One region of the Paenibacillus sp. SEL3 genome, then DNA from elsewhere that is predicted to be linked to it. Evidence: predicted binding sites of a transcription regulator. Region 1 holds the regulator's gene; the other holds the start of a gene.
The links. Region 1 encodes Rex, which represses fermentation and respiration genes when NADH is low (regulators of the CRP and FNR family bind a similar motif). Its sites were predicted from a motif close to TTGTGAAATATTTCACAA; they were not measured.
Positions count from the first base shown of each region.

Region 2: a site for Rex is predicted at 1,615-1,632, ahead of adhE (bifunctional acetaldehyde-CoA/alcohol dehydrogenase). Genes of this name have one in related genera too.

Region 1 covers NZ_CM137725.1:71,661-79,263, forward strand. Annotated here, with positions in the region: gene ACYCS5_RS00335 (3-hydroxyacyl-CoA dehydrogenase family protein) at 1-107, opposite strand, end outside; gene ACYCS5_RS00340 (AAA family ATPase) at 244-1,746, opposite strand; gene ACYCS5_RS00345 (hypothetical protein) at 1,739-2,272, opposite strand; gene ACYCS5_RS00350 (cell wall elongation regulator TseB-like domain-containing protein) at 2,719-3,243, opposite strand; gene ACYCS5_RS00355 (amidohydrolase) at 3,281-4,582, opposite strand; gene ACYCS5_RS00360 (redox-sensing transcriptional repressor Rex) at 4,569-5,222, opposite strand; gene dinG (ATP-dependent DNA helicase DinG) at 5,266-7,603, opposite strand, start outside.
Region 2 covers NZ_CM137725.1:228,497-236,099, reverse strand. Annotated here, with positions in the region: gene ACYCS5_RS01195 (DODA-type extradiol aromatic ring-opening family dioxygenase) at 1-594, shown strand, start outside; gene ACYCS5_RS01190 (Crp/Fnr family transcriptional regulator) at 733-1,449, opposite strand; gene adhE (bifunctional acetaldehyde-CoA/alcohol dehydrogenase) at 1,708-4,320, shown strand; gene pflB (formate C-acetyltransferase) at 4,649-6,910, shown strand; gene pflA (pyruvate formate-lyase-activating protein) at 6,962-7,603, shown strand, end outside.

The DNA of each region.
Region 1 (7,603 bases):
GGTGTCTGCTCTACCAGCAGCACATCGATTCCTTTGGACGCGAGCATTTCAGAAATCCCCTGTCCCATGGTGCCGCCGCCGATGACGCCGATTTTTTTGAATTGCATGATTCTTTACTCCACCCTTTCCTGGTCACTCTCATATATTGTATCCTTCTTTGTCGAAAAATACATGTTTATGTCCCAATAGATAATAATATCTTAGCACGGACTAAAAGTAAAAAAAAATAACCAGCATAAAAAATTATGCTGGTAATAAAGCATTTTCACTAAATTGACATCTAAATTGGTCTCCAGACAAAGTTTCCTCCTTCATCAGGATGTCAAGTGAGTTGTCGAACACAGGACGATGCTTTTCCAGCAGTTCCAAAGTTCGGGTATGCAGGTCAGCCATAATCTCGCCATTTTCCCGCATGAGTTCTTCTTTCGTTACCATTTCCATGTTAATAATGCCAAGTGAAGTCAAACCGGAAGTCATCATCGTATGAACGATGTTCAGTGCTTGCTCAAAATCATTACTAGAGCCGGTACTTCGACCGCCATAGTACATTTCTTCTGCCGCAGCCCCTGCGAGCGAGATCATAATCTGCTCCTCCAGGTACTGCTTGGTGTATAAATACTGCTCTTGCTGTGGATTGTGACGCACATACCCAAGCGCTTTCCCACGTGGGCTAAGTGCTACCTGGCTTACGCTACCAGGACGAACAATTTCGGCCATAATAGCATGTCCTAGTTCATGAATCGCTACACGTTTTTTCTCTTCCAAGGTCGATTCTCGATCTGTCTTTTCACCCATCATCACTTTGTCAATTGCCATCGACAGATGTTTCTGTGCAATCATTTTCTGATCCTGTCTCATTGCATAGATTGCCGCTTCATTCATTACGCTCTCCAGCTGTGCGCCAGAAAACCCATAAGATTCCTCAGCAATTTTATCCAGATTCGCATCTTCCTGAATCGGTTTGTTTTTGGCATGAATTTTGAGAATATGAAGACGGCCCTTCTTATCAGGCAAATCCACTTGAATATGACGGTCAAAACGCCCTGGACGCGTTAAGGCGCTGTCCAGCATTTCTTTACGGTTTGTTGCCGCAATGATCAAAATCCGCGGTGTATCTACCGAATAAATACCATCCATTTCTGTCAGCAACTGATTCAAAGTCTGATCATATTCTCGTTGCTGTCCACCCTCACGTTTACCACCAATAACGTCGATTTCGTCAATAAAAATAATTGCATTTTCCTTCTTTTCCTTGGCTGCACGAGTACGTGCCTCCCTGAACAACTCACGAACACGACCTGCTCCAACACCAACGTACATTTCAACAAATTCACTACCTGAGGCTGCAACAAAAACAGAATTAGTATAGTGTGCCGCTGCCTTAGCCATCAGTGTTTTTCCTGTTCCCGGAGGACCTGTGAGCAAAACGCCTTTTAATGGACGGATACCAAACTTGGAGATTTCATCATGTCGATTCAAAAAATCCAAGGCCTCACGCAGCTCCTGCTTAGCGCTTTCTTGCCCACCGATTTCCTCAAAAGTCAGCTTGTCCGGGCCATTTTTTTTACGTTTACGTTCTTGCCCAGCACCTACGGCCAAGCCTCCACGAGCATGCATGAGCATTAACAAGCCGCTGAACATCACACCAGCAACTAGAAGAGGGATAATATTTACCCCAATAAAAACGAGAAATATAATGGTTACCGGCACAATGCCGATTAATATTTCCTTGATCCATCTAGGCATTAGGCCATACCCCCATCTGCTGAGATTGACGTGGCAAAACGATAAACTTGGTCGCTTTCCCTTCGCTGAGTCGGATATAGACATTGTTCGAATCCATGTCGGTATCAGCTTTGATACCCGTCTTTTTCTTTTTCATATGCTCAACTGTAGATGAAATTTGAGTATACTTTCTATTTTCCATCGCTTCGGCTACAGGAAACATAGCCTCAGACCACCATTGATTCAGTGCTGTATTGGAACGGTCTGCAATATCGAGCTTAATGGTGCGGCTGCCAATGATGGATTGTCCTTTTTGCTTAACTACATCGACCAATCCGGCCACATCCGCCTGCGGTTTGAGATCTAGTTTCAATACAACCTGATCCTGTTTAATATCTATTTGAGCGCTTGTCACGCCTGGATATTGAGAAACCAGTTTTTCCAGAGGACTTTGCATTGTAACCTGACGGTAAATGAACCATCCCCCAAATAGCAGCAAAGCTGCCAAAACTGCCGCCACAACGATAGGAACTGCACGCAATTTCAAACAACATCCTCCTCTCAAAATGTAAAACTCAGAAGAAACGGGACGAATGTCAACAAACAACCAAATTGCATGATCTTACAGTGATCAGCAATTCTTTTTTCTATCATTTTTGTCTATCACTTATAAAATATAGTATATCATAACGTATATCTAAAATCGAAGGCAATGTGTGGAGGAGTTGTGATGAGGCAAAATCTTTGGTTATGGTGGAGGTGGGACGCTGCGTGTAGGATTTGATCTTACGATCGCTGTTGCCCGCCATAAAGATGAATTTGCCTTAGGAGAGAAGTTGGGTAGGTAAAGATGCTTCGCTGGCATTCAGCTCATCTTTACGGCATAGCAAGACTAAAAGACGTAAATACGAATTTCATCGCATTTACGTCTTTTTCTTGAGCTTTTAATCATTTACTAGTCATTCATTCCACATCTGCTGATCCTCAACCAGCTCAGTTATTGGGCAAAGTATACTTTACCCCCGTCGCTCCCCCATCTGAAAAACGGTAAAAGGCATAGTAATGATGGCTTCCATCATCGTAAAACAGCTGCCACACATATTCGCCATTGAACACACTCGGCTGGAGGCTTACAATTTTTACACCTGGAAGCTGCTGCTGAATTAGCGACGTCATTTTTTGCTCGTCGACTCCGTTCTTCAGCAGCTCGGTATGAACACCGCTATTATCTGCGGCAGGTACGTTAGGTTGTCCCTCCACTTTTTGAAAAGGAACCCATACCATTATATTTTCATTCTGTGCATTTTTCCCTTGAACCACCCAATATACCTGATCCCACACAGACTTCCATGTTTGAGTCGTGCTAACCAGACCACCTGATTGCTTGGCCTTAATGATAGCGGCATTTTTCTCAGCCACCTGGTCTTGAGTAACATAGGAATAATACCAGAAAATGCTGACCAGGATCAGTATCACGGCCAAAATGGCGACCGCTATCCATTTTTTCTTATTTTTCAAACCCGTGCTTCCTCTCTAAGGGGATGTGACACCTGAATTAGCGCGACAGCAGCCCTTCAAAGGCGGCTTGTGCCTCATGTTTGATACGTTCCTCGTCCATAGTCAGGCATTCGCCGTTTTTCACAACCTGACGACCGTCTACCCACACATGAGCCACGTCCTTGGCGCTTGCAGAGTATACCGCATGGGAAATAAGATCTGTACGCGGCAAGAAATGTGCCTGATTCAGATCCAACGCGATAAAGTCAGCCTTGTTGCCTGCTGCCAACGCTCCTACTTCTTTTAAACCAATCGACTTTGCACCGTATTCTGTTGCCAGACGCAGCGCTTCACTTGCAGGAACTGCCGTAGGGTCACCGGATACACCCTTGTGAATAAGTGCTGCCAGACGCATTTCCTCGAACATATCCAGGTTATTATTGCTGGCAGGACCATCCGTTCCGAGAGAAACCGTAACCCCTGCACGCAGCAATTCAGGCACTCTTGCCACACCACTTGCCAGCTTCAAGTTGCTGCCAGGATTGTGGGAAACCGCTACACCACGTTCTGCCAGTAAAGCTATTTCTTCGTCGTTCAAATGAACGCCATGGGCAACAAGCGAAGGACGGGAGAAAAAGCCAAGCTTATCCAAGTGTGCAACCGGACGCAAACCGTAGTCGCGTACGTTTTGCTCTACTTCGGCGATCGTCTCAGACATGTGCGTATGCAGTGGCAAGTCCAGATCATGCGCAGCTTGTACGAATTTTTCAATAAACGCAGGTGGACATGTATATGGCGCATGCGGTGACATCATCGTTGTAATACGGCCGTCTGCTTTACCGTGCCAGTTACGCGCAAAAGTCACGGCCTCTGCCAGCTTGATTCGCTGTTCTTCCTCCGAACATAGTCCAATTGCTCCACGCATCAGACTTGCACGAATACCTGACTCTTCAGCCACACGAGCCACCTCATCCATATGATCGTACATATCGAGGAAGGTTGTTGTTCCACCTTTCAGCATTTCCAGCACAGACAAGGACGTACCCCAGTACACGTCTGTAGATGTAAACTTGGCTTCCATAGGCCACATTTTTTCCTGAAGCCATACTTGAAGTGCCAAATCATCTCCATGCCCACGCAGTAGAGACATCGCCGCATGACCATGAGTATTGATCAGACCAGGTAAAAACAATAGCCCTTTACCATCGATCGCTTCCGTCTCTTCCTCACCCGCAGGCAAGGTTTCGCCAATATAAGTAATACGACTATCCTCCACAATCATAAAACCATGGACTACCCCTGCTTCTGGTCCATTTACGGCAAAAGATCCGTTTTTAATCATCCATTTATTCACTGTCATATTGTGCTTCTTCCTTTCCGTCCTCCAAATAATAAGCGAGGCTAAGCAAATCAGTTGTAAAGTCTGTGGCATGAATCCGAATGTTGGCTGGTGCCTTGAGAGTAGTCGGTGCAAAGTTCAGGATCGCTCCAATTCCGCTATCAATAAGCCTATCAGCCACGTGCTGTGCTTCAAAATCAGGTACGGTAATAATCCCGATTCGAATGTTTTTTTCTTTCACAGTCGCTTCCAGTTCATCCATCGGTTGCACGACCAATGTATTGATCTTGGTTCCTACCTTATCCGGAAACGCATCAAATACCGCCACAATCTTCATATTGTCTTTTAAATAAGCGTTATAATTCGAAAGGGCTTGCCCCAGATTACCCGCTCCGACCAATACTACATTAATTTGTTGGTCGATTTTCAGGATATGGCGTATTTTCTCAATGAGATAAGAAACATCATAACCGATACCCTTCCGACCAAAATCTCCAAAATAAGCAAGATCTTTACGGATTTGGGCCGGGTTCAAATCTAGCCTCTGTCCCAGCTCTTGAGAAGAGACCGTAGCCACCTCCCGTTTGTGCAGTGCATTCAGATAACGTAAATATACGGGTAACCTCCGTACGACAGCCTCTGAAATTTTATCTGATTTCATACTTGCTCCCCCTAATTGTAACGAACATACTTATGTCCGTCCGTTATGCCTCTGTCTCCGGGGCGGATTGGAGCCATTCGGCGATGCGGGGCACCATTTGCTCCGATGGCATATGCTCCATTTTTGGTCCCGGTAACGAGTACAAAAAGTGCTTTCCGTAATAGGATTCAATCACACGCGTATCATAAACGATAACGACCCCGTGGTCGTTCGCTGTACGTACCAACCGACCAAATCCCTGTTTGAAGCGAATGACCGCTTGCGGTACAGACAGCTTCATAAATGGATTCTTCTTCTGCTGCTGGAGCAGTTCGCTTTTTGCCTCCAGCAGCGGGTGATTCGGCGGTTGAAACGGCAAGCGAACAATGGCTAGACAAGTCAGAGCCTTCCCCGGAATATCGACGCCTTCCCAGAAACTGCTGGTCCCCAGCAATACAGAAGCTTTCGCTTCCTGAAACCGGCGGGTTAGCTTGCTGCGACTTCCACTGTCCACACCTTGTCCCAGCACAGTAATTTCGCTGGATGCTAAGGCCTCTTTGAGCGGCTCATACACTTGCCGGAGCATCCGATAGGACGTAAACAGAACGAGCATTCTCCCACGTGTCGCCTGAGCAGTCGCTCCTAGAGAGCTAACGAGCATATCTACAAAATGCGCATCTCCTACACTGCCCTTCACACTTGGGAAATCCCGTGGAATAACCAGCAACACCTGATCCCTGTAATTAAAGGGTGACGGGAGCTGCGAAGTCATCAGCCGCTCTTGATCTGCGGCCTCCTGTAAGCCGAGCTGATCGATCATGTACTGAAACGACTTATCTACCGACAAGGTAGCAGAAGTCAGAATAATGCTTCTTTTTTTGTCAAAAAACATTTCTTTCAACTGGCGGCTCACATCGACGGGTACCGCATAAAATTGCAATGATTTACTACGGAATTGCCCGCTTGCCTCGAGCCAGTATACGGTTGTTTCATCATCGAGTCGGATAAAAAAGCGCAAATTTTCTCGAATCCCCGCCAAATCCTTGAGCAGACCCGTGATATCTGTAATAAGGCTATCCGCCGCATAATCGTCATGTTCTTCCTTGACGTCCAGCATCAGCTTGTCGCCCTTGCGCAAAATTTCGCTCATCGTTACATATAGCTGATTTTCCAAAGCTCCCGCCTGATCCCACTTTGCAGGCTTGGCCGAAGGTTTGAGACGGGAAGAAAACTGTCCTGTTTCACCCGGTGTCGCATCACTTCGCTCCGGCAACATGCCAAACAGCTTGTCGCTTAGCAGGTCCCAAGTTTCCTTCACCTCTAACACGAGCGGATACAGCTGGTCGATAGTTGAGGCCCAATCTGCCGACTTCTCGTGCCCCGATTTCGCCAACTGTTGACGAAGTGAAGGCAGTTGTCCATTCTTGCTGTCTTTGAACAGTCGCGTCAGTGTATGCACGAGTGTGAAATATTTCATATGCATACCTAGGTGTTTACCAGCTACTTCCTCCAGGTGATGGGCTTCATCTATCACCAGATGTTCATAGCTCGGCAATAACTGATGACTGGCTTTGACGTCTGTGAACAACTTAGAGTGATTCGTAATAACAACATCCGCTATTCCTGCTTCATGGCGTGCACGATGATAATAACATTTGCGGAACCATGGGCAGGAACGACCAAGACAGGACTCTGAATCACTCGCCACCGTTTCCCAGAAATCCCCTCCACGGTTGCTCAGATTCAGTTCTTCATCATCACCGGTTTCTGTTAGCGTCAACCAGACGATCATCTGAGCCGCTGTAATTAAATCTTCCTTCGGTGTAGCGAAGTCTCTTCTGTTTATTTTATGTTCAAACTTACGCAGACACAAATAATGTCCCCGACCCTTGAAAATAGCAGCCCGGAACGGAAACGGAATCACCTTGGTCAGCATCGGAATGTCGCGCTCGCGTAATTGCTCCTGCAGGTTGATCGTATGTGTACTCACCATAACGCGCTGTCCCTTTTTCACACTGTGATACAGCGATGGGAGCAAATAACCCAGAGACTTCCCTGTTCCTGTACCTGCTTCAATCAGCAGATGCTTGTCTTCACTCAGTGCCTGATTCACACCCTCAATCATCTGTATCTGCGCCTCGCGCTCCTCATATTGACTCAAGGATGAACGCAAATTGTCCCGCACATCATCCATGTACTCCTCAAAGGTAACACCTGACAGTGGATTCGGGTCATCTTCTCTACGCGGAGCAGCTAGCTCCGTCCAATCTTCCACTTTTAGCGCAAGCTGACGAAAAAACTGATATCCCTCCAAATCCTGAATAGGATCAAGCTCTTTCTCTTCACGCACCCCATCAAGAAACCATCCAAGGTCACTGTCTTCCTCTGCAAACAAATCACTA
Region 2 (7,603 bases), 160 kb from region 1:
GATACCATTTATGATTTTGGCGGTTTTCCACCGGAACTGTACGCGGTGAAGTATCCAGCACATGGTTCTGTGGAACTGGCCAATAAGCTGAAAAAATTATATGAACAAAAGGGCATTGACGTAGAAACTGATCGGGTGAGGGGATTGGATCATGGATCTTGGACATTGTTGCATCGTATGTATCCTGAGGCAGACATTCCGGTAGTTCAGATCTCTGTAAATCCATATCTCTCGCCCAAAGCACAATATGCTATTGGTGAAGTGCTGCGAGGACTGGGAGAACAGGATACTCTGGTCATTGGTAGTGGCGTGACTGTTCATAATCTGCGTATCGTCAAATGGGGGGAAACGAAAACAGAACCTTGGGCTATAGATTTTGATGATTGGATTATTGAAAAAGTACAAAGTAGAGATATAGAGGCTTTGGATCACTATGAAAGCGAAGCACCGTATGCTCGCCAGGCCGTACCCAGAGCAGAACACTTTGTACCGTTGTTTATTGCAATGGGGAGTGGCAATCCTGCAAACGAAGCCAAGGTCATCCATAGAAGCTATGAGATGGGGAATTTAAGTTATCTATGCTTACAGTTTTAAAGAGTGTTGCCAGAAGAAGGACTGTCGTTAAAATGCTTCGCTACTGCTCCTGTATAAGTAGGGGAGTGGAAATAAATTAGGGAGTGTTATAAGCTATAGTGGCTTATAACACTCCCTTTTACATAAAAAAACGATTTATTATATCCGGCAAATCTCACGAGGGCATAGTTCACAATGACATACACCTTGCAGCATTTCCAAATCTTTGACAACAATCATACCATTATCATATTCAACTGCATTTTTCTTGCGTAGATCACTAAGCATCCGGTTTACGCTTTCCCGGGTCGCACCGATCATATTTGATAAGTCAGTATGAGTAATTTTTTTATGAATCAGGATATGTTCGCCGTGAGGCTCACCATAGGTATTGCATAGACGAATGAGCGTTGAACATAAAGCGCCTGGCTTGCCGTACATCATCAAATCGCGGAACTTAGTCTGAGTAATGCGGTGATGTGAACCCATCCATTTCATAAAGTCAATCGCAAAATCACAATGCTGGCAAATAAGCAGTTCCAAATCTGTATGATCGATTACGCCAATATCACTGTCTTCCAGAACCTCAGCAGAAAAGGAATGCTTAGTACCGAAAAATGGATCGGCTTGACCAACAAGATCGCCGCTTTGATACATATATAGAATAAGTTCCTTGCCCTCATCCGTTGTTTTGGTTACTTTCACGCGTCCGCGCTTAATATAAAACAGCTTATCCGCTGTATCTCCTTCCCAGAACAGATGCGAGCTTTCTGGCATAACTCGATCTTTCATCATTACTTGCAATCGGTTGAAGCTGGCCTCCGAGAAGCAACAGGTGTTGCCGCGGGCTTCCATTACATTTGTAGGGTTTCTCATCGTCCATTTCCCCTTTGTATCCTATGTTTTTTATCTGCAACTTGATCAATTCAAATTCATTATATACTTGTGCAATGAGTTTTTGGGGCAAGAAGAGGGGGTAAAAGTGGCAGAATTCCAAACTTTGTGATTTAATTCACTTCATAAAATAAAATTTTAAATAGATTGTGAAAAAAATCACAATATATCTTGAAAAGCTGTGTTACGATCAGTGCGTGAACAAGAGATAGTACACGAGATAACAGGAGGATGAGGGAAATGGCTGTTAAAAACGAGGTTATTCAAAAAGAGCAAAGCGCAGAGCAGTATATTCAAACGCTGATTGACCGGGGGAACCGGGCACAGCAAGCTTTCATGAGTATGAATCAGGAACAGATTGACGAAATCGTACAAGCTATGGCACTCGCAGGGATGGATAAACACATGTACCTGGCGAAGTTGGCTGTTGAAGAAACAGGACGCGGTGTGTACGAGGACAAAATCACCAAAAACATGTTTGCAACAGAATATATCTATCATAGTATCAAAAATGAAAAAACCGTCGGTGTCATTGAAGACAATGATTTTGACAGTTTTCAAAAGATAGCAGAGCCAGTCGGTATTATCATGGGGATCACTCCAGTGACAAACCCGACTTCGACTACGATGTTCAAAGCGCTGATTGCCATTAAAACACGTAACCCAATCATTTTCGGTTTCCATCCATCTGCTCAATCGTGTAGTGCGGAAGCAGCCCGCGTCTTGCTCGAAGCAGCTGTTAAACATGGTGCTCCGGCCGATTGTATTCAATGGATTGAAGCACCTTCGATGGATAAGACCAATGTATTGATGAACCACCCTGATGTGGCGCTAATTTTGGCAACTGGTGGATCAGGCATGGTTAAGGCAGCTTATAGCTGCGGTAAACCAGCACTTGGTGTAGGTCCTGGTAACGTGCCTTGCTTTATTGAAAAAACAGCAGATATCAAACAGGCCGTGAACGATCTTATCCTCTCGAAATCTTTTGATAACGGTATGATTTGTGCTTCGGAGCAAGCGGTTATTATCGAAGAGCCAATCTTCGAACAAGTGAAAAAATTGATGATCGCTAACGGTTGCTATTTTGTAAATAAAGAAGAAGCAGCTAAGCTCACTCAAGGAGCTATGAATGTCGAGAAATGTGCAGTGAACCCAGCTATTGTCGGGCAGTCTGCTGTGAAAATTGCTGAAATGAGTGGTATTACAGTACCAGCAGGAACTAAAATTTTGGTCGCTGAGATTGAAGGGGTAGGAACAAAATTCCCATTGTCTGCGGAAAAATTGAGTCCTGTATTGGCTTGCTATAAAGTAAAAAATGCGGAACAAGGTATTCAACGCGCTGCTGAAGTCGTGGAATTCGGGGGCATGGGTCACTCGTCCGCTATTCATTCGAACGATGAGGATGTTATCGCTCGGTTTGCAAACCGTTTGCAAACAGGACGTATCATTGTAAATGCACCTTCCACACATGGTGCGATTGGCGACATTTACAACACCAATCTTCCTTCGTTGACACTTGGTTGCGGTTCGTACGGTCGTAACTCGACTTCGTCGAACGTATCGGCAGTCAATCTGATTAATGTGAAAAGGGTGGCGAAACGGACGGTGAATATGCAATGGTTCAAAGTACCTTCCAAAATCTATTTTGAAAAAAATTCGACACAGTATCTTGCTAAAATGCCTGATATCACACGTGTAGCTATTATCACAGACCCTATGATGGTACAACTGGGATATGTAGATCGTGTTATTCATTATCTGCATCAGCGCCAAACACCAGTAGCTATCGAAGTGTTCTCTGAAGTAGAGCCAGATCCATCGACAGTTACGGTAGAACGTGGTACTGAAATGATGAGACGTTTCCAACCGGATTGCATCATCGCACTGGGCGGCGGTTCGCCAATGGATGCCGCTAAAGGCATGTGGATGTTCTATGAATATCCAGATACTGATTTCAATAACTTAAAACAAAAATTCATGGATATCCGTAAACGGATTTACAAGTACCCACGTCTGGGCCAAAAAGCACAATTTGTAGCTATCCCTACAACATCGGGTACAGGTTCCGAAGTTACATCGTTCGCAGTAATTACGGACAAAAACCTGGGCGACACGAAGTACCCACTGGCTGACTATGAGTTGACTCCTGATGTGGCAATTATTGACCCAGTGTTTGTATATTCGCTGCCTAAAACAGCTGTAGCGGACACAGGTATGGACGTTCTGACACATGCTATCGAGGCTTACGTGTCCGTAATGGCTAATGACTACACAGATGGTCTGGCAATTAAAGCCATTCAATTGGTATTCCAATACCTAGAACAATCGGCTCTGACCGGTGATAAGCTGGCTCGTGAAAAAATGCATAATGCTTCCACACTTGCTGGTATGGCGTTTGCTAATGCATTCTTGGGCATTAACCACAGTCTTGCACATAAATGGGGTGGACAATACCATACAGCGCATGGCCGCACGAATGCCATTTTGATGCCGCACGTTATTCGTTATAATGCGAAAAAACCGACAAAATTTGCTTCGTTCCCTAAATATTCGCACTTTGTTGCGGATGAGCGTTATGCAGAAATCGCGCGCATATTGGGACTGCCTGCACGCACCACCGAAGAAGGGGTTAACAGCTTGATCGAAGCGATCCGTAAAATGAACAAAACACTCGGTATCGAGGAATCGTTCCAACAAATCGGTTTCGATGCGAAAGATTTCGAATCACGTGTAGATTATCTGGCTGACCGCGCATTTGAAGATCAATGTACAACTGCGAATCCTAAGTTGCCACTGGTTACTGAGTTGGCTGATGTCTATCGCAATGCCTTCTACGGACGTTTTGACCAATAAGATAATAGGTAAGAAGAGGCTTGTGAAAAAGCATTTTCTCGTTCAATACCGATGCAGGCTCTCTATATAGAGGGCCTGTTGGTTTGGGAAGGGAGGTGAACGGCAAGGCTAAGGATATAGGCGCGAAGCTAGGGAAAATAAAGTGACAAAAATCACTCATATTGTGATTTTTGTCACATACTACACTCTATCATTATTCTACAATAAGGGTGTAAGAAAGGTCCCGACACTGAGCGTAAGGCATCGGTGAACAGGCCGGGCTCAAGAAATAGCTTTATCGTGAAAAAAATCACAAGTCCGGAAGACCAAACAATTTGGAGGGATTTACATGTCGGTGATTGAGAGAGAATTACAAGAGCAACAATCTGGCTGGAGAGGTTTTAAAAAAGGCAAATGGACTAAAGAAGTCAACGTCAACGATTTTATTGAAACCAATATCTTACCTTATGTTGGCAATGAAGAATTTTTGGTTGGTCCTACGGCCAACACAACTGCATTGTGGGATATTGTATCCGATCTTACCAAAAAAGAGTTGGCAAACGGCGGCGTGCTTGATGTAGACGTGAATACGCCATCCACTATTATTTCACATAAACCGGGTTATCTAGACCGGGATAAAGAGCAAATTGTCGGTGTACAAACAGATGCTCCATTCAAACGTTCTTTACAGCCGTTTGGCGGAATTCGAATGATGATCGACGCTTGCAAAGCCTATGGTTTTGAAGTGCCAGAAAGTATCATTGATATCTTCACTCATATTCGTAAAACTCACAACCAAGGTGTATTTGACGCTTATACAGATGAAATGAGAGCAGCTCGTAAAGCTGGTATCATTACTGGTCTGCCAGATGCATACGGCCGTGGTCGTATTATCGGTGACTATCGTCGTGTAGCTTTATACGGTGCAGACTTCTTGATCCAAGATAAAAAGCTGCAACTGAAAAGCCTTGAAGTTGATTCCATGGAAGAAGACGTAATTCGTCTGCGTGAGGAAATTTCCGAGCAAATTCGTGCTTTGAATGAACTGAAACAAATGGCTGCTGAGCACGGTTTTGATATTTCAAAACCTGCTAACAATGCGAAAGAAGCTTTCCAATGGGTATATTTTGGATATCTTGCAGCAATCAAAGAACAAAATGGTGCAGCAATGTCCTTAGGACGTGTATCTTCCTTCCTTGATATTTACTCTCAACGTGATATGGAAGAGGGTACAATGACAGAAGAACAAGCTCAAGAACTGGTCGATCATTTTGTTATGAAATTGCGTATTGTTAAGTTCTTGCGCACACCTGACTATAATGAACTGTTCAGTGGAGATCCAACTTGGGTTACTGAGTCCATTGGTGGTATGTCCGTAACTGGAGAAACTCGGGTAACTAAAAACAGCTTCCGTTTCCTGCACACCCTCTACAATCTGGGACCTGCACCGGAACCGAACCTGACTGTACTGTGGTCGGAAAAATTGCCTGAAGGCTTCAAAAAATATTGTGCGAAAGTTTCTATTGAAACTAGCTCCATTCAGTACGAGAATGACGATCTGATGCGTCCGATTTATGGAGACGACTATGGTATTGCTTGTTGTGTATCGGCAATGAAAATCGGTAAACAAATGCAATTCTTTGGTGCTCGTGCTAACTTGGCTAAAGCTCTGCTGTATGCAATTAACGGTGGTAAAGATGAAAAATCTGGCGTCCAAGTAGGGCCTGAATTCCCAGCCATTACAGGTGAAGTTCTGGATTATGAAGAAGTGTTGAGTCGCTTCAAACCTATGATGGAATGGTTGGCCAAACTGTATATGAACACTTTGAATGTTATTCACTACATGCATGATAAATATAGCTACGAACGCATTGAAATGGCGTTGCATGATCGTGATATTCTCCGCACCATGGCTTGTGGTATTGCGGGTCTGTCAGTTGCTACCGACTCCTTGAGTGCCATTAAATTTGCAAAAGTTAAACCAATCCGTAACGAAAAAGGGATTGCTGTTGACTTTGAAATTGAAGGCGAATACCCTTGCTACGGTAACAACGATGACCGTGTAGATAACATCGCTGTGGAACTGGTAGAGAGCTTCATGAGCATGATTCGCAAGCATAAAGCTTATCGTAATGCGCTTCCTACTCAATCTGTACTGACTATTACTTCTAACGTGGTGTATGGTAAGAAAACAGGTACAACACCGGATGGACGTAAAGCAGGCGAACCGTTTGCACCAGGGGCAAACCCAATGCACGGCCGTGATAAAAAAGGTGCTTTGGCATCTCTGAGTTCCGTAGCCAAATTGCCTTATGAACACAGTCTGGATGGTATCTCGAACACCTTCTCTATCGTGCCTAAAGCACTGGGTAAAGAAGAAGAAACACGCAAAACAAACCTTGTTTCGATGATGGATGGCTATTTTGGAAGCCACGCACATCATCTGAATGTCAATGTGTTTGCTCGCGAACAACTGTTGGATGCAATGGAACACCCAGAAAACTATCCACAGCTGACGATCCGTGTTTCCGGTTATGCCGTTAACTTTATTAAGCTGACTCGTGAACAACAATTGGATGTTATTAACCGTACTTTCCACGGTACAATGTAAATAAGTATTACAATGACGCACGCATAGCGGATGCGGGAAGGATGATGCAACATGTTGAAAGGACACATACACTCATTGGAAACCTTCGGGACCGTCGATGGTCCCGGCATCCGCTTCGTGCTCTTTATGCAAGGATGCTTGTTGAAATGTCAGTATTGCCATAATCCGGACACTTGGGCCTTGAATGAAGGCAATCCAATGACCCTAGAGGAAGTATTGGCTGAAATTGAACCGTATTTAGCCTATTACCGTTCTTCGGGAGGCGGATTGACCGTATCCGGTGGAGAACCGACATTGCAAGCTCATTTTGTAGCAGAGCTGTTCAAAGAAGTGAAACGTCGCTGGAATTTGCACACGACACTGGACAGTAATGGCTTTAATGATGCGGGCCGTATCCATGATCTGCTGGACGTAACAGACTTGGTGTTACTTGATATTAAGCATATTGACAACGACAAGCATATTAAGCTTACAGGCAAGTCCAACGACCGTATGCTAAGCACAGCTCGCTGGTTGTCTGAGCAAGGGCGTAAAATGTGGATTAGACACGTATTTGTACCGGGTATTCATGATGACGAGCAAGATTTATTGAATTTGGGACGGTTTATCGGAACGTTGAACGGAGTCGAGAAATTCGAAATTTTACCTTACCATCAAATGGGTGTTTACAAGTGGGAAATGCTCGGTAAGGAG